2 linked regions of the Marinobacterium aestuarii genome follow. The protein of the gene in region 2 interacts with the protein of the main gene of each other region in a pairwise test. Links are inferred from orthologs where the notes say so. Each region holds a gene or a part of one and is shown on either strand. Other genes may lie near its edges. The genes, in order: A8C75_RS14570 and A8C75_RS07645.

Region 1 (11,865 bases), 1.6 Mb from region 2 along the record:
CAATGGGCGAACAGCTGCAGCGTCTGCGGCTGCAGGTAGATATGGTAATCGGCGATGCCGTAGTCTTTGAGCAGCACCACCAGGTCGGGCCAGATTTCATCGTGGCGCTGGCGATACTGCGCCTCGCAGCCGGGCTTGAGTTGCATGACAAAGGCCTGTTTCATGGGGCGGATTTCCTGCCTTTGAATTTTTTCAGCAACACCGGTGTGGCAATCACGCCAATCAGCATGGCGCCGATAATAATGGACATCACTATGCCCGGCACATTGAGCAGTCCCAGACCGAAGGTCACCAGCCCCATCAGGAAGACCGCGATCACCACCCCCAGGATGGTGCCTGCGCCCCCCATGATGCTGACGCCGCCCAGCACCACCATGGTGATAATGCTCAGCTCCCAGCCCAGCGCAATGGTGGGTCTGGTACTGCCCAGGCGGGAGGTCAGCAGCACCGAGGCCAGACCCGATACCAGCCCGACCAGCACAAACAGAATCAGCCGGTGGCGCGCCACGTTAATGCCCGAATAGAAGGCCGCGGTGGGATTGTTGCCAATGGCATAGGTGCGCCGGCCGAAATTGGTTCGGTGCAGCAGGCCATAGAACAGCAGCGCCAGCACGCCAAAGAGCACAAACTCGAAGCTGAACACCCAGTACACGTAGCCCTGGCCCAGGTAGGCAAAGCTCTCTGGATAGTCTTTGAGCACCGTATCGCCCAGCAGAATATAGGTCAGCCCGCGGAACAGGCTCATGGTGCCGATGGTGACGACGATGGATGGAATCTCAAAACGCGTTACCAGCAGGCCGTTCACCAGCCCGCACAGCAGCCCCACGCCGAGGCCCGCCAGCACGATCAGCTCGGTACCGGCGCCCGCCTGGGCCGCAAACCCCATGGCGGCCGAGGCCAGGGCGATAATCGAGGCCACCGACAGGTCGATTTCGCGGCAGATAATCAGCATCGCCAGCGGCAGGGCCACCACCGCTTTCTCGACAAAGTTGAAGGTGGCATCCGACAAGTTCCAGGGATCCAGAAAGTACGGCGATGCCAGACTGTTAAGGCCAAAAACCACCGCCGTCATCAGCAGCAGAAAGAATTCCCAGGACAGCAGCCGACGCGACCAGCCAATCGCGGGCAAGCCTGTGGTAGCCATAGGTTTATGCATTATTTTTTCCATGGGGCGCACCTGTCATTGTCAGATTAGCCGGCGTGCAGCGCCGCTTTTTTCAGGATGATACGTCCGACCTTGCGCTCGGCGCGGGAGTTGGCAATAACGGCGATAACGATTACCGCACCGGAAATAGCCATTTGCCAGAACGGCGACACACCCAGCACCGGCAGCGCATTGTTGATAACACCCAGGAACAGAGCCCCGAGTACGCATCCCTGCACCGTACCTATACCGCCCATGATGCTGACACCGCCGATCACGCAGGCCGCGATCACCTGCAGCTCAAAGCCCGCCGCAACATCGACATAGGCCACGGCATAGCGCGACACCCAAAGGTAACCGCACAGGCCCGCCAGCAGCCCGGATATGCTGAAGGCAACAAACTGCAACCGCCCCACCTGAATACCGGTATAAAAGGCCGCCGTGGGATTATTGCCCGCGGCATAGATCTCGCGCCCCAGCCTGCGCTGGCGCGTGAAATGCACCATGATCACGATCACCAGCACCGAAACCCAGGCCAGCACCGGCAGACCCAGCACAGTGGCGCGGGGAATACTGACAAAGCTGGCACTCATTTCATGGGCATTCACCCAGGCGCCATCACTGAGCAGAAACACCAGGCCGCGATAGATGCTCATGGTCCCCAGCGTCACCACTATGGCGGGGATTCCCAGCTTCCACACCAGGGCACCGTTCACTATGCCCAGCAGCAGTCCCAGCAATGCGCCAGCAGCCATCAGCAGCGGCACCGGCAGTGCCGGATAGGCACTGTTGAGCATCGCCACCACCATGCCGGTCAGGGCCAGATTGGCCGCCACCGACAGATCGATACAGCGGGTCAGGATCACCAGCATCTGGCCCAGCGCCAGGATAATCAGAATGGAGGTGTCGTTGTAAACCGCCAGCAGATTGGATGGCAGCAGGAAGTCCGGTGTAATCATGCCCACCAGCAGGATCATGGCCAGGATCAGTACGGCCAGCAGGATCTCTCGATTTTGCAGCATTTTTTTCATCTGTATTCCCCTCAGCCGCCGCTCGCCGCGCTAACGATGCGCTCGGCACTGAATTCATGGCGCGCCACTTCGCTCACCGCCTGACCTTCGTGCATGATGATAATCCGGTCGGCCATGCCCATCACCTCGGGCAATTCGCTCGACACCATGATCACCGCCAGCCCCTCCTGTACCAGCTCGGACATAAAGGCGTGCACCGCCGCCTTGGAGCCGATATCGATCCCCTTGGTCGGCTCGTCCAGAATGATCACCCGGGGCTGGGTCGCCAGCCACTTGCCGATCACCACCTTTTGCTGATTGCCGCCGGACAGGTTGCCGACCTTCTCGCGCCAGTCCGGCGCTTTCACCTGCAGGCGGCTGGCGTAGGTGTCGGCCAGAGCGTATTCAGCCTCCTCGTTTAGCCAGCCCGAGCGGTTGATCTGGCTCAGCTGCGGCAAACTGATGTTCTGGAAAATAGACATTTCCTGCACCGTACCCTGGGCCTGGCGCTCTTCGGGCACATAGACAATACCGGCCTTGATGGCATCCGCCGGCGAGCGAATATCCACCCTCTGCTGGCCGACTTCAACCCTGCCCTGCACCCCCTTGGAAACCCCAAAGAGCGCCTGCATCAGCTCGGTGCGCCCGGCCCCCACCAGGCCATAGAAGCCCAGAATTTCGCCCTGCCTGAGTTCGAAGCTGATATCGTCAAATTCGGTCGGGTGACTCAGCTGCTTGACCTGCAGCACTGTGTCACCGATCTCGGCGCTGGCCTTGGGATAGACCTGCTCCACGGTGCGCCCCACCATCAGGGTTACCAGACCTGCTTCATCGATCTCGTCAATGCGGCCATCCCCCACGTAGCAGCCATCGCGAAAGACGGTGTAGCGATCGGCGATGGCAAAAATTTCGTCAAACTTGTGGCTGATAAACATGATGGCGCAACCGGCCTGCTTCAGCCGCCGCACAATGGCGTAAAGCTCTTCGATTTCATGATGGGACAGGGCCGCGGTGGGCTCGTCCAGAATCACAACCTGAGCATCAAAGGACAGCGCCCGGGCAATGGCCACCATGTGGCGCTGACCAATACTGAGGTATTTGAGGCGGGTTTGAGGGTCTACAGGAGCTTCAATATCCTGCAGTATCTGGCCCGCACGTGCATGCATGGCGTCCCAGTCGAGCTGCTTGAAGCGCCCCTTGGTGAGGTAGTGGCCGGCGAAGATATTTTCGGTGACGCTGAGCTCGTCAAACAGCACCGTTTCCTGATGAATGGCGGTAATGCCGAGCTGGCGCGCCGCGTCCGGCGTATCCAGGCATATGGCTTCGCCGCGAAAGCGCAACTCGCCGGCGTCGGGCTGATAGATACCGGTCATGGTCTTGACCAGGGTGGACTTGCCGGCACCGTTCTCGCCGATAAGCGCCGTTACCTGGCCGGGATAGAGGTCCAGCTGTACCTGATCGAGCGCCTTGACACCCGGAAAGGACTTGCTGACGCCCCGCAAGGAAAACAAGGGGTTGGAATCAGACATGGTGATTTCTTCTTATAGGTAACACGGGACAAGAAACGTGCAGGGTGCAGCAGGCCCCCTGAGGGCCCTGCTGCACGCCAGGACTTAAAAAATATCCGCGAACGCATGCACGTTGGAGGCGTTGTAAATGAAGGGCTCGGCCATGGCGGCACTGCCGTCTGCATCAAGGCTCGCAGTACCAATTCGGCCCATGCCAACGCTGGAATCGGTCGCGGAACCCTTGACCAGATTGTAGGAAATCATGGTGGCGGCGTAGCCCAGATCGATGGGGTTCCAGATGGCAAAGCTTTTCACTACACCGGAATCCACATGCCCGGCCAGCTCAGAGGGCAGACCCAGACCGGTAACAAAGACCTCTCCGGCCCGGCCCTGGTCATGCACTGCCTGCGCAGCGGCCACGATGCCCACCGACGTCGGTGATACTATGGCTTTCAGGTTGGGGTAGGATTTGAGCAAACCCACGGTTTCGCGGTAACTCTTGTCCGCCAGGTCATCGCCATAGACGGTGGTGACCAGATTCAGGTTCGGGTACTGCGGCAGCACCTTCTTCATTTCGTCGATCCAGATATTCTGATTGGTCGAGGTCGGCGTGGCACTGAGGATGGCGATATCGCCCTGCTCGGCACCCGAGGCGAGCACAGCTTCAGCCGCCAGTTTGACGTTCATTTCGCCGATGAGTGCATTGCTGGAAGGATTAAGATGCACCTGACGACCGTCTGGCGCGACACCCGAATCCCAGGACACCACCTTGATACCCCGCTGCTGCGCCTTTTTCAGAATAGGTACCAGGGCATCGGTATCATTGGCGGATACGGCAATGGCATCCACCTTCTGCGCGATCAAGGAATTGATCACCTCGATCTGGCCTTCCGCGGTGGTGGAGGTGGGGCCTGTATAGATGACTTCCACATCGCCCAATTCCTTGGCGGCCTCCTGAGCCCCCTCGTTGGCGGCCTCGAAAAAGCCGATCCCCAGCGCTTTGACCACCAGGCCAATGCGCACCGAATCAGCCTGTACCAGGCCACTGCTTGCCATTGCTGCTGCCACCAGGGCGCTGGCCACTAATTTTTTAAAAGGCATATCAGGTCTCCGTCTCGCTTGTTGTTGTTATCACGACAGTCGCCCGTGGGGCGATTCTTATCCGCTGGCTGCATCGGCCCGGGCTATCACGAGCCGGCAACCGGTATCCTCAATCAGCTTCTGTGTTTTGGCATCCACTCCTGCATCCGTAATGACGATATCCAGCTGTGTCAGCGGGCATACAATCAGACTGCTGCGCTGGGCAAACTTGCTGCTATCTACCAGCAGAACCCGTTGTTCGGCCTGGCGCAGCAGACGTGTGGTGCCCTGCACTATCTGCGGGTCTGTTTCCATTACCCCCAGGGCACCCACGCCCTGGGCACCGAAAAACATCTTGGCGGCATAAAAACTGGCCGAGCCATCTTCCGGAAACGGACTCAGAATCAGATTCTGCTCCCGATACACCTTGCCGCCCGGCAAGGTCACGCTGCACTTGCTGTGCTTGAGCAGGTAGTCGGCGATGACAAACGAATTGGTCATCACATGCAGCTGCCGGTTCTTGAGGTACTCGGCCATCATGTACGCGGTGGAACCACCACCGATAATGATCGACTCCCCCTCTTCACAGAGTGCCGCGGCCTCCCTGGCCACCAGGCGCTTGGCCTTGGCGTTGATCGTCTGGCTGATGGCGAAGGGCCTTCCCGCCAGGCTGGTGGTGGTGGGCGGGTGCAAAGACTCAGCCCCGCCGCGCACCTTCTTCAACTTGCCGACCTTGTGCAAAAAGCTTATATCCCGCCGGATGGTCGCCTCCGAAGCACCGAGCAGCTCCACCAGGTGGCTGACCGTTGCCACCGGCTTCTCTGCAACCTCGGCCAGGATGATTCTATGTCGTTCACGTTCGTGCATAATCAGTCCTTGTCGATCAATATGGCGTATCAAAAAGGCTATTGCAAGCAAATTATGATTGATAATGATCGCTATTGACTAGAAATGTGTACTGGTATAAATTCAAAACCGTCAATATCAATCAAATAACTCCAATAACGCAAAACCCGTCACGATTGTGACAAGTTTTGCTTGCTTCAGCTAATAATTAATAGAAAAGAGGTTGTCCGCCATGCCCGCACTTGAAAGCCCCCTTCGCCAGATCCCCAATCAGTGGGATGATCAGAAAGCCGCCAGCCTGACGGAACCGGAGCTGCTGCAATACCGCTCCAATCTGCTGGGGTCCGACATGCGCGTGACCAATTACGGCGGGGGCAATACCTCGGCCAAGATAGCGTGCACCGACCCACTCAGCGGCCAGGCCACTGAGGTTCTCTGGGTCAAAGGCTCGGGCGGCGATATCGGCAGCATGGATCTGGCGGGCTTTGCGACCCTTTATATGGACAAACTGCAGGCCCTGAAGAATCTCTACCAGGGCGAGCAGCACGAAGATGACATGGTGGCCTATCTGGCACACTGCACCTTCAACCTCAACAGCCGTGCCGCCAGCATCGACACGCCGCTGCATGCCTATGTACCTTACAAGCACGTCGATCACCTGCACCCCGATGCCGTGATTGCCATCGCCGCCAGCAAGAACAGCCGCGAACTGACCGAAACCATTTATGGCGCCGATATCGGCTGGCTCAGCTGGCGCCGGCCCGGCTTTCAGCTGGGACTGGAACTGGAAAAGATCGCCCGTGAAAACCCGCACCTCAAGGGCGTGGTACTGGAAGCCCACGGCCTCTTTACCTGGGCCGACAGCGCCAGGGAATGCTATGAAGTATCACTGGAGATGATCAACCGCGCCCAGTCCTGGCTGGATGACCGCCTGCAGGGTCGCGCCTCCTTCGGCGGTGCCAGCCACCCGTCTCTGAGCGAGATTGAGCGCCAGCGTATCGCCAGCCAGCTGATGCCGATCATTCGCGGCAAAAGCAGCGAAAAGCAGCGCCAGATCGGCCACTTCAACGACAGTGCCGAGGTGCTGGAGTTCGTCAACAGCGCCCAGCTTGAACCCCTGGCAGAGCTGGGAACCTCCTGCCCGGATCACTTTCTGCGCACCAAGATCAAGCCGCTGGTACTGGCCTATAATCCGGCACAGGACAATCTGGACGCCGTCATCGAAGGCCTGGATAACCAGCTCGCCGATTACCGTGCCGACTATGCCGCCTATTATGAGCGCTGCAAGCACGACAACAGCCCGGCGCTGCGCGACGCCAACCCGGTGGTCTACCTGATTCCCGGTGTCGGCATGCTGACCTTCGCCAAGGACAAGGCCACCGCCCGCATCGCCGGCGAGTTTTACGTCAATGCCATCAATGTGATGCGCGGCGCATCCGGCGTCAGCCAGTACATGGGGCTGCCGGAACAGGACGCCTTCGATATAGAATACTGGCTGCTCGAAGAAGCCAAGCTGCAGCGCATGCCCAAGCCCAAGGCTCTGGCCGGGCGCGTTGCCCTGATCACCGGCGGCGCCGGTGGCATAGGCCGGGCCACGGCACAGCGCATGCTGAATGAAGGCGCCTGCGTGATGCTGACCGATATTGATCAGAACAGCCTGAACGAAACCCTGGAAGCCTTTCAGCAGCAATACGGCGCCGACCAGGTTGACGCCGTGCGCATGGATGTCACCGACGAGCAGCAGGTACAGCAGGCCTTCAGCAGCAGCTGTCTGCGCTTTGGCGGCGTTGATATCCTGGTGTCCAACGCCGGTATCGCCTCGTCGTCGCCGCTGGATGAAACCACCCTGGAGAACTGGAACTTCAATCAGAATATTCTTTCTACCGGTTACTTCCTGGTCTCCCGCGAAGCCTTTGCACTGATGAAGCGACAGAAAATGGGCGGCTCCATTGTATTTGTCGCCAGCAAGAATGGTCTGGTAGCCTCGGCCAACGCCGCGGCCTACTGCACCGCCAAGGCGGCTGAAATTCAGCTGGCGCGCTGCGTTGCCCTCGAAGGCGCCCCCCACGGCATCCGTGCCAATGTGGTCAACCCGGATGCGGTACTGCGCGGCTCCAAGATCTGGACCGGAAAATGGAAGGAAGAACGTGCCAGCGCCTACCAGATGAACACCGATGAGCTGGAGGAGCACTACCGCCAGCGCAGCCTGCTCAAGCGCAACGTCTTCCCGGAAGATATTGCCGAAGGCGTGTACTTCTTCGTGGCCGACCTGTCGTCCAAGTCGACCGGCAACGTGCTCAATGTTGATGCCGGCCACGCACCCTCCTTTACCCGCTAAGCCATGGGGCCCTGCGGGGCCCGAACTGCCCGAGGTTTACACCATGACAACAAAAACAATGACCACAAAATTCATGATCGACACCCAGCTCATTGCCGAACAGAATGCCCGCCAGCAGAGCGCCCTGGACAGCGATTACGCCGCACTCGGTGAACGCCTGGCCCGTGCCGGCGGCGATATCGAGACCCTGACCGAACAGGCACGCCAGTTCGCCGTCGCCCTGCCCTCCTGGGGCCTTGGCACCGGCGGCACCCGCTTTGCACGCTTCCCCGGCATGGGTGAGCCGCGCAACATCTTTGAGAAAATAGATGACTGTGCCGTGGTGCATCAGCTCGGCCAGGCCACACCCGCCGTATCGCTGCATATCCCCTGGGATACCCCCTCGGATCCGTCTGAGCTGCTGCAAATTGCCAACGATCGCGGCCTGCATTTCGATGCGATGAACTCCAACACCTTCCAGGATCAGAAAGCTCAGCCAGAATCCTACAAGTACGGCAGCCTGAGCCACAGCTCCAAAGCCGTGCGGGACCAGGCGGTAGAGCACAATATCGAGGTTATCGAACTGGGCCGCAAACTTGGCTCCAACGCCCTCACCGTCTGGGTGGGCGATGGCTCCAACTTCCCGGGTCAGCAGAATTTCAACCGTGCCTTCTCGCGCTATCTCGACAGCACCAGCGCCATTTACAACGCGCTGCCGGATGACTGGAGCATGCAGCTGGAACACAAGATGTTCGAGCCGGCGTTCTACTCCACCGTGATTCAGGACTGGGGCAGCAGCTACCTGGCCGCCACCCAGATCGGCGAGCGCTGCAAGTGCCTGGTGGATCTTGGCCACCACGCACCCAACGTCAATATCGAAATGATCGTGTCCCGCCTGGCCCAGTTCGGCAAGCTCGGCGGCTTCCACTTCAACGACAGCAAGTACGGCGACGACGATCTGGACAGCGGTTCGATCAACCCCTACCAGCTGTTCCTGGTGTTCAATGAACTGGTGGATATCACACAGCGCCAGCCAAACTTTGCGCCCTTCTACATGCTGGATCAGTCACATAATGTCACAGACCCGATCGAAAGCCTGATCTACAGCGCGGCTGAAGTGCAGCGGGCCTACGTCAAGGCGCTGCTGATTGATCGCAGCACCCTGGAAGGCTACCAGGACGGCAACGATGCCCTTATGGCCCAGGCCACCCTGAAGGCGGCCTATAACCTGGATATTGAACCCATTCTGCAGATGGCACGCCTGCGCAGCAACGGCGCCATAGATCCGATCAGCGCCTACCGCGCCAGCGGCTACCGGGCGCAGTGCGGCAAGGATCGCCCGGCGAGCAAGAACAGCAGCGGCTCCGGTATCGTCTGATTGGCTGAGCACCTGGGCTGGCGCTGCCGGCCCAAGTCGCGCGGTGAAACACCCAAAATCGGCTCATCTGAGCCGATTTTTCATTTCCCCCTGACAATACCCCTAGGCACCGACCTTTCCGGCACCTGCCCCCCACCGTACCGGGCAGGCCTCGGGTGCCGCAACACCGAAACACCGAAACACCGAAACAAATAGAATATTCATTCTTATTGTGTATTATATAGAACGTACATTCCTTGTCGAACAATGCACGATGTTCGGATCCGCAGCGCCAGCAAGCCCTGAAGGTCGTTCATGTCGGGCAGCCCACAGGCTAACAGAGGTCACTCCCATGCATAACACAGCCGCGAAAAGCACAGCACAGCAGGATGCCGAGCCCCAAAACCGCACACAGGCGTGGCCCAACGATTTCAACCTGCGGGCAGAAGCCGCGGAACAGCAGGAAGTGGTGCGAGCCGCCAAAACCTGGCACCCGCGCCAGACCCCAGCCCTGACCTGCTCCGAATACGATTTTTAAGCGCCTGGTTCAGAGCCGCAAGCAGTAAGCCCCAGCACCAGCACCAAAAAACAACGTCAGCAAGACCCGACCGCAAGACGAGGCCGAACACGAAACAAAGATTAATTAACCAAAAATAGCTGTCATAAAAATATAATTTGGCAAATATATTGGTAAACAAACCAAAATTTCTCGACCAGACGCCCTATTGCGGTTAGATTCGAACCAGCACGCAGGCGGCTGCGCGGGGTCGCACGCCGCAAAGATGCGTTCGAGCCGGGTGCAGATGCACTCGGACAGAATTGCCCCAACAACACATGACGATACTCACAGAGGCAGACATGAGCAGCATTTCCCAGATCAAGGCGCGCGAAGTACTGGATTCACGCGGTAACCCGACGGTTGAAGCTGACGTCATTCTGGCGTGCGGCGTGATGGGCAGCGCCTGTGCACCGTCCGGCGCCTCCACCGGGTCACGCGAAGCGCTGGAACTGCGTGACGGCGACAAGGCCCGCTACCTGGGCAAGGGTGTGCTCAAGGCCGTGGCTGCCATCAATGGCCCTATCCGTGAAGCCCTGCTGGGCCAGGATGTCACCGATCAGCGCGCGCTGGACAACATCATGCTGGCGCTGGATGGCACCGAGAACAAGTCCAAGTTTGGCGCCAACGCCATCCTGGCCGTGTCCCTGGCCGCGGCCAAGGCGGCGGCTCTGGTCAAGGGTATCCCGCTCTACGCCCATATCGCTGAACTCAACGGCACCGCCGGCCAGTACTCCATGCCCCTGCCGATGATGAACATCCTCAACGGTGGCGAGCACGCCGACAACAACGTCGATATCCAGGAATTCATGGTGCAGCCGGTGAGCAGCCCGAGCTTCGCCGAGGCCCTGCGTTGCGGCGCCGAGATCTTCCACGCCCTCAAAGCCGTGCTCAAGGCCCGCGGCCTGAACACCGCTGTGGGCGACGAAGGCGGTTTCGCACCTAACCTGGGCTCCAACGAGGAAGCCCTGGTGGTGATCCAGGAAGCGGTGTCCAATGCCGGCTACAGCCTGGGCAAGGACGTGACCCTGGCGCTGGATTGCGCGGCCTCCGAGTTCTACAAGAACGGCGAGTACAACCTGGCTGGCGAAGGCAAGACCTTCAACTCCGAAGGCTTCAGCGATTACCTGGCACAGCTGTCCGACACCTACCCGATCGTTTCCATCGAAGACGGTCTGGACGAGTCCGACTGGGCCGGCTGGGCCTACCTGACGCGCAAAATCGGCGCCAAGGTACAGCTGGTCGGGGACGACCTCTTCGTCACCAACACCAAGATCCTGCAGGAAGGCATCGACAAGGGCATCGGCAACTCCATCCTGATCAAGTTCAACCAGATAGGATCGCTGTCTGAAACCCTGGATGCGATCAAGATGGCCAAGGATGCCGGCTACAGCGTGGTGATTTCGCACCGCTCCGGTGAAACCGAAGACACCACCATCGCTGACCTTGCCGTGGGTACGGCGGCGGGCCAGATCAAGACCGGCTCCTTGTGCCGTTCCGATCGCGTCTCCAAGTACAACCGCCTGCTGCGCATCGAGGAAGAACTCGCAGGTCAGGCGCCCTACAAGGGCCTGAAAGAAATCAAGGGTCAGGCGTAAGCCGCCCCTTCTCCGCCAAAGGAAACGAGACGAACATGATGCAATCACTGGTTATCGGCAACTGGAAGATGAACGGCAGCCTGTCGGCCAACGAAGTACTGCTCGATCAGCTGCTGCCGGCACTGATCGATCTCAAGGGCGTTCAGATTGTATTGTGTCCGCCGTTTCCCTATATCTCCCAGGCTGACTCGCGCCTGCTGGGCAGCCAGATTCTGCTGGGGGCCCAAAACCTCAATGCCCAGGAATCTGGCGCCCATACGGGCGAGGTCAGCGCACGCATGCTCAAGGACCTGAACTGCCGCTATGTGCTGATTGGCCATTCGGAACGGCGCAGCCTCTATGGCGAAACCGACACCGACACGGCACAGAAGTTGATCGCCGCCAAGCTTGCCGGCCTTATACCGGTGCTCTGCGTGGGGGAAAGCCTGCAGGAACGCCAGAGCGGCAGC
Region 2 (12,352 bases):
TAAGGTCGTAGTCGACCTTTTCCGCCTTGCCATCGTAAAGGTTGCGCACCAGCGCCATGCCTTCGGCCAGTGCCACCGGTGTCAGCTGGACGCGATCCGTCACATCACCCAGGGCATAAACCGACGCTTCACCGGTCTGGAACTGGTCATCGACGATAATGGCGCCATTGTCGCGCTGGCGTACCGCCACCTTTTCCAGCCCCAGATTGGTCACGTTCGGCACCCGACCCGTGGCATAGAGCACGCAGTCCGCTTCCAGTATTCCACCGTCTTTCAGCTCAACCCGCAGACTGCCATCCGCCGCCTTCTCAATGCGCTTCACATCGGTATTGAACCTCAGATCGACGTCTTTCTTGCGCATTTCCTCGGCCACAAACTCCCGCACTTCCTGATCGAAGCCGCGCAGGAACAGCTCACCGCGATAGATCTGATGGGTTTTGGCGCCCAGGCCTGCGAAGATGCCGGCGAACTCCACCGCGATATAGCCACCGCCCACGACGAGAACACGCTCGGGAAAAGTGTCCAGATCGAAGACTTCATTAGAGGTCGTAATATGCTCGCGACCGTCGATATCAGGCACGAAGGGCCAGCCGCCGGTCGCGACCAGAATGCGCTCAACACTGTAGTGATCATCCCCCACCGCCACTGTATGGGCATCCACAATGCGTGCCCGCCCCTCGATCAGGGTGCAGCCGGAGCTCACCAGCAGATTGCGGTAAATGCCGTTGAGACGTTCGATTTCCTTGCTCTTGTTGTCGCGCAGCGTTTCCCAGCGAAAACGGGGCTTTTCTGTCTGCCAGCCAAAACCCCGCGCCTCGGAGAAATCGTCGCCGTAGTGGGAGGCATAGACATAGAGTTTTTTCGGTACGCAGCCGACGTTCACACAGGTGCCGCCCAGATAACGGTCTTCGGCGATGCCGACCCGCACTCCCATGGCAGCCGCCATGCGACCCGCTCGCACACCGCCGGACCCGGCTCCAATTACAAACAGATCAAAATCATATTCCGCCACTCTGGCCTCCCTCTCGCTGCTCAGTGTCTGTGGCGACCTACTCTATAGATTTCACCTTCCAGAGGCCAATAGCCTGCCGCTAAAGCGGAAATAGCGCCCGGCTATATTTGCAGGGATGAGCCCGCCAAACGGGCATGCTACACTGCTGCGCCGCCCGTCATCAGGAGTACCGTCAGGCATGAAGCTGGTCTCATTCAATACCAATGGAATACGCGCCCGCCTGCACCAGCTGGCCGCGCTGATCGAGTCCCACCAGCCGGATGTTATCGGCATTCAGGAAACCAAGGTTTCAGACCCCGAGTTCCCTATCGAAGCCATCGAAGCCCTGGGTTACCACGTGGAGTTTCATGGTCAGAAAGGCCACTACGGCGTCTGCCTGATCTCGCGCCAGCCCCCGCTCAGCGTGCAAAAAGGCTTCCTGACGGACGATGAAGATGCGCAAAAGCGCCTGATCATCGGCCGCTACGCCAGTGAGAACGGCACCGAGGTCACGGTCATTAACGGCTATTTCCCCCAGGGCGAGAACATTGCCCACGCCACCAAGTTCCCCGCCAAACGCAAGTATTACGCGGATCTGCAGGCCCACCTGGAGCAGCACTGCGACCCGGCCGAGCTGCTGGTAGTGATGGGAGACCTGAACATCTCCCCCGAAGACATTGATATCGGCATTGGCGAAGACAACCGCAAGCGCTGGCTGCGCGATGGCAAAAGCAGCTTTCAGCCCGTCGAGCGCGAGTGGCTGCAACGTCTTCAGGGCTGGGGCCTGCAAGACACCTACCGACTGCACAAGCCCGACGACAACGCACACTTCAGCTGGTTTGATTACCGCAGCCGCGGCTTTGAACGCGAGCCCAGACGCGGCCTGCGCATTGACGCCATCCTGGCGACGGCACCCCTGGCAAGCCTGTGCACAGACGCAGATATCGACTATGTGATTCGTGCCATGGAAAAGCCGTCCGACCATGCACCCATATGGGCCACCTTCGACCTCTGAGATCTCCAAGCAGCCGCTATAGCAAAAGGCCCGCGAATGCGCGGGCCTTTTGCATTCCCCGTAGTTGTCGTCGCGGCGGCGACACTCTCGGTCAGGGCGAACCAAAGCCCGGTGGCTTGACCGCCAGCACGTCACAGTCCAGGTGATCGAAGATCCGCTCAATGGTACTGCCCAGCAGCAACCTGTCCAGAAAGCCTCTGGCAACCGACCCCATCACCATCACATCAATTTTGTGCTGCGCGGCAAACGCAGGCAGGGTGACATGGCTCTCCCCCTGCAACTGATGCACGTTTTCAGCGTCAATATGCACCAGCTCATCCAGCATCTTTTGCAGCGCATCGGCATGCTGCTGCACGACCTTTCGCTGCAGCGCGGCATAATCCGTCACAACATGTTCATCGAATATCACCGCCTGCGGCAGGGTCTGAAAGCTGTGTACCACATGCATACGGCCATCGGCCAGGCGCGCCAGCACACAGGCCTGATTCAGAATGCCGCGGTCCAGTTCCGCCGGCGCATCGCACTCGTGAAACGGATCGACACAGGCAGCCACCTGGGGTATACGGCCCCACTGATGCGCCTTGACCAGCAACATCGGCACCGCACATTGCCGCAGTAACTGCCAGTCATGGTGCGCCATCCAGTAGTGTCCCAGCCGGCTGTGGACACCAATCTGGTGAATCAGCAGATCGGGGTCGTAGCGCTGCGCCTTGCGCAGAACGCCATCGCAATGATGCCGATCCCAGGCGACATCCACTTCCACACTCAGCCCCTGGCTCTGCAGGCTCGAGGCGATTGCCAGCAAGCGCTCTTCCACCTGGCGCAAATAGCCATGCTGCGCGTGCAGACCCGCCTCCTGATCGAACAGGTAGCCGTTGCGTACCGAAAGGTTGAAACAACAGCAAAACAACTCGATAGACGCGCCCGAGCGTTCCGCCAGCCAAACGGCCTTGGCGATCGCCTCGGCGCTATCGTGATGCTCTTCGACATTGACCAGAATCTTGCTAATCGTTTTCATATTGCCTCCTGCAACAGCGAGATCTCTGCTCGAGCCCGGCAGCCTTTTCTGGCAACTGCTCCTGAGAATACGGACTGGCCCGCGAGGACTGATCAGCCCACCCGGAGCAACCAGGGAGACCGATACACAACGGCATTGATGCCTCGCCGCCGCAGGCTTGATTGATAACGCGACAAAGTGAAGTACAGTCTCCCGGAGACCGGCAGAGTCTGCTAGGATCAGCGCACACTATATGAAGGATAGTGCGTTTGTGACGATACAAGTGCTTCGCCTGCTTATCGCACCCTTTGCCCTGATGCTCATGGCGACACTGGTGCTATTCAGCAACCTGAGCCGCCTGTCCCCGGAACTGCAACTGCTGATTGTCACCCTGCCCTATCTGCTCGGTGCTGCCAACCTGCTGCTGGGGTTTATGTTTAACCAGAGCCGGCTGCTGTTCGCCGCATTCAATCTGCTGGGCGTCTACGCACTTATCCAGCTCTGCCTGCAGACCCCGCTGGAACGACCCGACAATTACGTGCTGTTCAGCCTGCTGTCCCTGCTGCTGCCCATCAACCAATTCGTGATTTGCCTCGCGCCCGAGCGCGGCCTGCTCAACCCTGGTGCCTGGCTGCGCCTGCTATTGCCCCTGGCCACCTACCTGATACTCGGGTTCCTATGGCAGCAACAGATTCTGGGCTACTGGCTTGGATACCTGCCCATGCTGCTGCTCGAACTGCTCGTCGCAGGTCACTACCTCAGTGAAGGCGCCGCCTGGCTATTTGGGCTGACCTTTGTACTCAGCGCCCTGGTGTTATCGCTGCGCCGCACCCGCGCCGATGCGGCACTGTTCGTATCTCTGCTCATCATGCCGGCACTGTTTTTCTGGTTTGACCTGACGCACATCTCACCGCTGCTGTTCACCTGTATCCAGCTGATACTGTGTCAGGCATTGGTCTCACACTCTCACCATCTGGCGTTTATTGATGAGCTGACGGGCCTGCCGGCACGCCGGGCGCTGCAGGAGCAGCTCAGCAGCCTGGGCCAGCGCTATACCCTGGCCATGATGGATATCGATCATTTCAAACAGTTCAATGATCGCCACGGCCACGACGCCGGCGACCAAGTGTTACGCATGGTGGCATCTCAACTCAAGCAGGTAGGCGGTGGCGGACGGGTCTTCCGCTACGGCGGCGAGGAGTTCACGGTGCTATTTCGCGGCAAAACCGAGGCCGAGGCTCTGCCCTATCTCGAACAGCTGCGCGAAGCCATCGCCGGCTACCCGCTGCATCTGCGCCAGCCCAACCGCACCGAAAATGCCAAGGCGGGCCGCCAACAGCGTCAGACAGGCACGCCCGCCAAGAGGTCAACCCAAGGCTCGGACAAGGCGCTTCGGGTCACCATCAGCATTGGCCTGTGCGAGCGCGGACCTGCACAGCTGCACAGCGATGAAGTCATGCAGCTGGCCGACAAGGCGCTCTACGCCGCCAAAGGCGCCGGGCGCAACCGCACCCTGGCAAACTCTCAGCAGACGCGGCGCCCCAGGCGCAACAGCCAGGCGGATTTTGCATGAATAGGTTTCACTCAACAGCCGGGGCACGCCGCCGATACTCAGGGCATCCACTAACGCTGGGAGCCTGATCCGCCATGGACATAAAACCCGACAACTTCGGCCGACAGGTCTCCGCCCGCGCCAGAGCCCAAGACCGTCCCGCCGGCGGCCTGGGCACAGCGGTTTCTCAAGCGGCCCGTAGCGACAAGCAGCTCACGCCCGCCGATCATAGCCAGGCGCGCAACGAAGCGATTCTCGAAGCTTCACTCAAGGTCAGTATCACTGTGGGCAGCCAGCCCATGGAGGCGCTGTATCGCAGCGTTATAGGCGCACTCAATGAAGCACTGCAGACGGACCTTGGCGACTCAGCGATTCAGACCGCCTATGCCGCAGAGCTGGATGTCAGCCCCGAAGCCACAGCCGCGCGCATCCTGAGCCGCTCGACGGCCTTTTTCGCGTCCTATCAGAGCCAGCACCCGGAACTGAACGCGGGCGACGCCCGCCTCAGCTTCGCCGACCTGATACAGGGCGGCATCGACCAGGGCTTTGCCCAGGCGCGTGACATTCTAAAGGGTCAGGCCGTACTTGAGGGCAATATTGCCAGCGCCATAGACGCGACCTACAGCCTGGTCGTGCAGGGATTGGAGGCCTTCAGAGCACAGCCTGAGACACCCGTCGAGACTCCCGCAGGCTAACCGTTAAAGGCACAACGGCTGATTGAAACCCTGCACGAACTTTACTGCGCCCAGGTTTAGTCGCCCGCCAAAAAAACCGCCTGCCCCGTAACGGCTCAGCCTTCGCCATCCCAGCGGTAGTGCGCCAGCGAAATGCGTCCACGCAGAAAACAGATACCCTCGGATTCAAGCCGACTGCGTTGCAGCCGCGCACCTTCACTCTGCGCCGGCAACGACAGTTCGCCCCTGGCGTTCACCACCCGGTGCCACGGCAATCGACTGCCCTCCGGCAGCCGGCTGAGAATACGCCCCACCAGGCGCGCCCGACGCACAAGGCCCGCCAGCTCGGCCACCTGACCGTAGCTGCAGACCCGCCCACTGGGGATGCGTGCCACCACCTGCCAGATACGCTCGGCATCCGTGAGAGGTTCTGCGCTGACATCGGCCTCGGCGCCATCGCGCGCCAGGGCGGTCTCCAGACTCATGACTGCAACCGGTACATCTGCCATTCCTCGGTCGCCTCATTCAGCATCATGACCATCTCGACCACATCCTCTTCGGCATTGAAACGCACCTTGAAACCCAGCTTTCGGGCCAGGGTCTGCATGCCCCGGTTAACCGGCAGGGTCGAGCCATACAGCTGCAGCGTCCCCCGACTGCGACAGTAGTCGATCAGCTTGTGCATCAGCACAGCCCCGACACCCTCCCCCTGCAGATCGTCCCGAATAACAATGGAGAACTCGCTGCGCACATTATCCGCATCCGTCACCGCCCGCACCACGGCCAGGGTCTCGTTGCCGGCGCCGTTTTCCCGCGGTGCCGACACCACAAAGGCCATTTCGCGGTCATAATCAATCTGGGTCCAGTTGGCCAGCTCCTGGTGCGTCGGCACACCACGGCTGTAGAAATAGCGCATGCGGATAGATTCAGGGCTGAGATGATTGTAAAACTCCAGATGATCGGGTTCATCTTCACCTCGAATGGCGCGCAGCACAGCCTTGCGGCCAGAGCGACGCAGACGAATCGTCTCGGTCAGATGCTCGGGGTACGGCGATATGGCCAGGCGCACAGGCTCGGCCACCGACACGGCCACATCCACCGCCAGCAGACCGCGCTTGTTGAGCAGCAGCGGGTTAATTTCCAGCCCGGCGATATTAGGCAGATCCACCACCATTTCCGACAACTTGATCAGCAGATCGCACAATTGATCGACATCGCGTTCAACCTGATAGCTGTTTTCACAGATGATGTCGTACACCCGCGAGCGCTGCACCAGGGTACGGGCCAGCGCCTGATTCAGCGGTGGCAGCATCAGCTGTCGATCCGCCAGCACATCCACCGTATAACCCCCTGTGCCAAACAGCAGCAGCGGCCCGAAGATGGGGTCGCGGGTAATGCCCACGTTGATCTGCAGCGACTGAAAGCCACGCTTCATCTGCTGCACGCAAAACCCCATCACCTGATCATCACTGAAGCGCTCACGCACGCGGTACTCAAGCCGAGTCACGGCATGGCGCACCTCACTGACCGAGTACAGATCCAGCGCCAGATCGCGCCAGCGCTGGCGCACCTTGTCGTCATAGCTGAACGGGTAGACATTCTCACAGTGCAGCGCCCGCACGGCCACGGATCCGCCCAGCTGCTTGGCCACCTCCACCACGCCTTCAACCGAATCGGCATAGTACGAATGGGACACCGGCACGCCGTACAGATCCAGTAATTCACAGGCCTGGGCATGGTGCAGAAACCCCCGCCCTGCTTCCAGCGCCTGGGCCACCAGATTACGCGCCTGGATGTGATTCTGGCTGTTCTGCTGCAGAAAAGGCGCCGGCGTCTGGCGCATGACGTCCTGATTGTGCCTGTAGCGCACCATCTGCAGGAAGGCATCAACCGCCTCTTCAGGGGTAATGAAGGTGGCGATGCCGGCGGTATTGAAATGATTGCGGGCGGCAATGGCCGTGGCCCGGCCCATCCAGCAACTGAGCACGTTGCGTGGCGTTCCCCGGGCAACCTCTATCACCGCCCGGGCGGTCTCGGCACCCGGCGCAGGATGGGTCGGCGCATGTATCACCAGCACCGTATCCACTGCGGCGTCGGCGACCAGGATACGCAGCGCTCTGGCAAAGCGCTCGGGCGTGGCGTCGGCATTTAGATCCACAGGATTGCCCCGGTTCCAGCCATCGGGTAGCAATGCCGCTAACGCCTCACAACTGGCCTCTGACAACGGCGCCAACTGGCCACGACCGCGCAGCAAGCGGTCGGTTGCCAGTGCATTGGGCCCCATGCCATTGGACACAATGGCCAGCCGCTCGCCACGCATGGGCTTCATGCGCGAAAGGGTTTCCAGAGCATGGAACAGCTGATCCGAGGTTTCGACCCGCAGCACACCGGCACGGCGCAGCGCAGCGTCATACACAAGGTCTTCATCGCTGACACCGGGCGCCAGGCGAGCGCAGTGCTCGGCATCCTGCACCACATCGGACTTGAGCACCAGCACCAGCTTGTTGCGTGATGCGGCGCGTAACGCCGAGAGAAAGTCCCGTGCAGAACCGGTCATGCGATCCATCTGCAGCAAAATGGCGTGGGTGTGAGGGTCCTTGGCCAGATAATCGATCACTGCGGGAATATCAACATCAACACTTTCACCCAGGGTCAGAAAGTGGGAAAAACCAATCTCCTGCCCGTTTGCCCAGTCAATCATGGCGGTGCCAATCAGCCCCGACTGACCCACGTACGCCACCTTGCCGTGACTGATATTAACGTGGGAATAACTGGCATTCATGCGGGACCCCGGCACCAGCAAACCCATGCAGTCCGGCCCCAGGATGCGGATGCCATAGGGATGCGCGGCGTCCAGCACTTCCTCATGCAAGGTACGCTCGGTCTTGCTGTCTCGAATCGACAGGCCACCGGTAAGAATCAGCGCCGCCTTGACCATATGGGCACCAAGCTTGCGGATAATGTCGGCAACGGTCTGGGGCGGCGAGCAGATAATGGCCAGATCCGGCATCTTCGCCAGCTCACTGACACTCTTGACACAGGGCACACCCCTTACCGTCTCGTAGCCCTGGGCGTTGACGACAATCAGTTCACCCTGGTAACCACCGTCAAGCAGATTCTGCAGCACAACGCCACCCATGCTGTCATCGCGCTCCGAGGCACCAAAGACAGCAATGGAGTCCGGTTTGAAAAATCGCTTTAGGTATTTTGTCGACACGCGACCCTTCCTGTTCAGACGAGACTGCTGAAGCTGCTCATGCAGATCAGCATACTATTTTAGCCTGCAAAGCCGGTTACGGGAGCCAGCAACCCGTATGTCATTATGCATAAGAGCAACGCCCGGGCGTCTTGCACCCTATCCCCGGCCACTCGGGCACGGCCTGCCAGTGGCAAAAAACTCGCATACAATACCCCCTTCAGGATAATTTTCAGCCAAAGGACAGAGACCCCGCATGCACCTGCCCAACTTTCGCCTGTTTTTGCCTGCCCTGCTGCTCGCTGGCTGCAGCAGCACGCCACCACCGTCCGTTGTTACCCCGCCGCCGGAGCCGGCACCGCGTCAGACCGACATTTTCCCCGACAAGGTACGCCCTCAGATCACGGCCTTGCGAGCCGATCCCGGCGAGCTGGCCCGCAGCTTTGTCGATGACTATCAGCGCCAGGTGCTGTACAGCGGCCAGCATGCCGCCACCCTGGCCCGTGAGTACCAGTTCCGTGAGAATCGCTGGTCAACCCAGCAAGACAGGCTGATGATGGTATTTGACAATGACAGTGGCGATAGCGGCTTCGTCGCCTGGAGCCTGAGTCGCAATGCCACGGCCACCTCCCTGCGTGTTCAGGACTCTATGATCGGCCAGCGTTTTGCGCTGATTCTGCGCCCGGCACGCCTGTGCTTTGCCGTCAACGCCGCCCAGGCCCCCAGCTGGAGTACCGGCCGCTGGGCCTATGATCCAATACGCCCAGGCTCTTTCGAATGCAACGGCCTTACCAACAGCTCGGCGTTCAAGCCGGGCACGCGCCTGCCAGCATTGCTGGGCGCCTATTTTTCCGAGGGCGATGCGGTGCTGATGTTTGACAGCCGCGGCCAGCGTGATGCGATCGCAGGGGTACTGGCACAGCTGTTCCCCTACCTGACTTTCAGCCCGCGTTAGCACACCAAATCTGCCTGTAAGCGCCGCAGCCTAAGCGGTTACAGGCAGCTGCTTTTTACCGTTGCAAAATCACTGCACCAAGCTCTAATATCTGTTCCATACTAGTTAGGGAGTTACGCACAGGCTGTGCTGCAAAGCAGGCTCTGGGTGTAAGGCGCTGTCATATACCAGGACAGATACAGCGTCATCCGGATTCTCAGCAAGGTAATGCGCGGACAGATGTCGAGAACAGATCTATGAGCAAAAAACACAACAGCAGCGACATGACAGACGACGATGATGTCGTGGACTGGGACTCCGAACCGGAGATCAAGGAAGACGCCCCCGAAAAACGTAAAACCATCGACCCGGCTGCACGGCGCCGCATCGAGCAACTGCTCGAAGAACGCGCCCTGAGACAGCAGATAGAAGATGCGTTTGACGACGATTAAGCCTCCCTGTACAGCTGCCAGCTAACAGACGTCAGTCCCGGGAACCGACCCGTGCCGGTTCCGTTCCGCTTTGTCCGCATCAAACGAACCAGCAGACTACATCCGCCCGCACCCAAATAAATCGAACCTGCCTGCAGCCCCTGCCAGCGCGACGTCTCGGCGCTGTGGCAACAAAATGCCCTGCCGCCAAAGAATTCACTTTACCCAACGCCAAAAGCTGCTATATATTCGCAAAATGAACCGCGCGGCAGCTTGTCAAGCCCCAAATGGCCGTAATCCGGCAGGCGCTACCCCTGCGAGCAAACCTATTGGCACACCAGCGCCATGATTTTTCAACCGGCGGGGCTCTGTCCCTGTTTGATTTCAACCTGAGATGTGAGAACGAGAGCCGATGGGCACCAAAATTCGTGTCGATCAAGTCCCTGCGGACGATATCGAAGACTGGGATGACGACTTTGAAGACCGGGACACAAGCACCCGGGGCAAGAAGATTAGCTACAACAGCAAGAAACGTCGTCAGATAGAAGAACGCATGGAAGAGCGCCTTCTGGCACGTCAAATAAGCAGCGGCTACGAAGACAGCCTGTACGAGTGAGCCTGCATCCGCTGCCCCGGCAGCGGAGCCTTCACGCGCGGTTACCCCGGTACCCGCTCTTTGCCTGTTGCCGATCAGTGCACCGCCTCGCGGATAGCCCTCTGGATGTTCCGCCGTACTCTTGAAGCAATGCTTCCCCGTGCCACCAAACCGACTCTCCCACCGCCCAGACGTTGTTTCGACTATGATTGTTAGGCACGGGAGTTGTCTGATCTATACAGCCGAGGCCTTTCTCCAGCGAGTCATTCCCCCTCAGCGATCAGTTCTCGTGCACCTTGCGCTGCCCCTTGCAGTCACCTGCATGCCACTCATCCCCTAGTGTACTGCACGCTTGTGCCAGGCGCGTACAGGACACCTATCCTTCGCTATTGCCGAATCAGGCTCGCCCCCAGGGCTCTGTTTGTCGTAAAATTCACCGGTCTGAAGCCCAGCCGGAACTCCCATGGAATTACAGAAAGTCGCTATCCGATCACTGACCCGCGCCGCAGGCGAGCTGACTGCGCTTGATCCGCAGGCTCCGCTGGTACAGCAACTGTTTGAAGCCGTTACCGGCAGTTTTGGCCGCCGTTCGGCCCTGACCCACGGTGCCTTCAGCGACGATACACTGTACGAACACCCCTTCGCGACCGCACTGCTACCCCTGACCGGCGACAGTGCCAGTGATGCAGATCTGGAGGCACTGGCCGATGCCAGTCTGGCGGCGCTACTGCAAAGCGCGCAACCCGACCAGCCAGCCGATGCCTGTGACAGCCAGGTCATCTTCCTGCTGTATCAAAGTGATCGCTATCAGTACCTGCTGCTCGCCCTGGTAGAGCACGAGACCCGTCTGAGCCTGGACGCCAACCTGCAGCCCATCCAGGCCCAGGTGCTGGCGGCTGAGCGGCTGGTGCAGGCACTGCGCATCAACCTCACCCGCCTGGGCCGCAGCCAGGACAGTTACCTGAGTTTTGTGCCCGGCAAACGCAGTGGCAGCATCGGCCAGGACTTCCCCGGCGCCCTGGGCTGCAGTCAGGCTATTCCTGCGAGCCAGAGCACCCGCGAACTGATCCGCGCCACCCGTGATTTCTGCAATCAGAATGCGTTGCACGAACGCAAGGATGAAGTGGTGGAAGACGTCGTCAGCTATCTGGAGCAACAGCGTGGCGAGCAGCGCCATGCGTCGCTGAATGAGGTAGAGCGCTTGTTCGATGCCTATATCCCACCCAGCGAAGATCCGGCACCGGGAACAACCTTCGGCGAGTTTGCCAATACCGAACCCTACCAGGTCAGTCAGGAATTTCAGCCACACCGCGGCACCCTGAAAGCCCTGAGCAAGGTCAAAACCAAATCGGATAACTGGCAACTGGACTTTGCCCGCCGCTCCCTGGGGGCCCAGGGCTCGGATCGGGACATTTTGTTCGACGAACAGGGGCAGACACTGACTTTGCGCCGTTTGCCGACGCGCGTTATTCAGACCATCCGTGAAGCACTGGAGCAGGAATAGACACAGCCCAGAGCAGGTCTGTCGCCAGGCAGACCCCGCTCAGCTATTGTCCGAGCCAGCAAAGCGCGCGGCAAGGCCACTCACACGGTTGCGGCCCTCACGCTTTGACCAATAGAGCCGCTCATCCGCACGCTGCAGCAAGGCACTTGCTGTCTCCTTGCTGCGCAGCTGCGACACACCAAAACTGGCGGTAACCGGACGGCCGATCCCAAAATCCGCCTCGCAGAAGATCTGCCGCAGTCGCTCCGCCACTTCCTGCGCCAGAGCGCCGTCGGTTTCAGTGGCGATCAGCATGAACTCCTCCCCGCCGGTACGGGCCAGGAAATCCACTTCGCGCACCGCCGCCGACATCAACGACGCCACCTGGCGCAGCACCGCATCTCCAACCGGATGACCATGGCTGTCATTCACCTGCTTGAAGTTGTCGATATCAAACAGAATCACCGACAGTGGGCGCTGAAAA

The links.
Region 1: the proteins of A8C75_RS07645 (region 2) and A8C75_RS14570 interact in binary tests that used the Escherichia coli proteins (3 or more experiments, as listed by UniProt). The link is inferred for Marinobacterium aestuarii from one-to-one orthologs.

What each region holds. Positions count from the first base shown.
Region 1 is NZ_CP015839.1:3,329,803-3,341,667, forward strand. Bases 3,716-6,490 are described here. They hold A8C75_RS14570 (DeoR/GlpR family DNA-binding transcription regulator), read right to left. Parts: upstream 5,610-6,490; coding sequence 4,821-5,609; downstream 3,716-4,820. Other genes in these bases: rhaS (rhamnose ABC transporter substrate-binding protein), read right to left, coding at 3,768-4,763; A8C75_RS14575 (bifunctional rhamnulose-1-phosphate aldolase/short-chain dehydrogenase), read left to right, coding at 5,821-6,490. Outside these bases: A8C75_RS14545 (L-rhamnose mutarotase), read right to left, coding at 1-164; A8C75_RS14550 (ABC transporter permease), read right to left, coding at 161-1,156; A8C75_RS14555 (ABC transporter permease), read right to left, coding at 1,192-2,175; A8C75_RS14560 (sugar ABC transporter ATP-binding protein), read right to left, coding at 2,187-3,683; more of A8C75_RS14575, read left to right, coding at 6,491-7,926; rhaI (L-rhamnose catabolism isomerase), read left to right, coding at 7,970-9,283; A8C75_RS14585 (hypothetical protein), read left to right, coding at 9,615-9,800; eno (phosphopyruvate hydratase), read left to right, coding at 10,121-11,416; tpiA (triose-phosphate isomerase), read left to right, coding at 11,452-11,865. UniProt on the Escherichia coli protein: Represses ulaG and the ulaABCDEF operon. Two ulaR binding sites have been identified in each promoter.
Region 2 is NZ_CP015839.1:1,709,212-1,721,563, reverse strand. What follows is about bases 5,511-8,772. They hold A8C75_RS07645 (bifunctional acetate--CoA ligase family protein/GNAT family N-acetyltransferase), read right to left. Parts: upstream 8,447-8,772; coding sequence 5,711-8,446; downstream 5,511-5,710. Other genes in these bases: A8C75_RS07640 (hypothetical protein), read left to right, coding at 8,682-8,772; A8C75_RS07650 (MGMT family protein), read right to left, coding at 5,511-5,738. Outside these bases: gorA (glutathione-disulfide reductase), read right to left, coding at 1-1,012; xthA (exodeoxyribonuclease III), read left to right, coding at 1,191-2,006; A8C75_RS07665 (universal stress protein), read right to left, coding at 2,098-3,024; A8C75_RS07660 (GGDEF domain-containing protein), read left to right, coding at 3,275-4,576; A8C75_RS07655 (DUF5610 domain-containing protein), read left to right, coding at 4,651-5,250; more of A8C75_RS07650, read right to left, coding at 5,346-5,510; more of A8C75_RS07640, read left to right, coding at 8,773-9,380; A8C75_RS07635 (PA3496 family putative envelope integrity protein), read left to right, coding at 9,617-9,811; A8C75_RS07630 (PA3496 family putative envelope integrity protein), read left to right, coding at 10,203-10,406; A8C75_RS07625 (nucleoid-associated protein), read left to right, coding at 10,849-11,889; A8C75_RS07620 (GGDEF domain-containing protein), read right to left, coding at 11,929-12,352. UniProt on the Escherichia coli protein: Catalyzes the acetyl-CoA-dependent acetylation of lysine residues of a large number of target proteins. Acetylates RNase R in exponential phase cells and RNase II.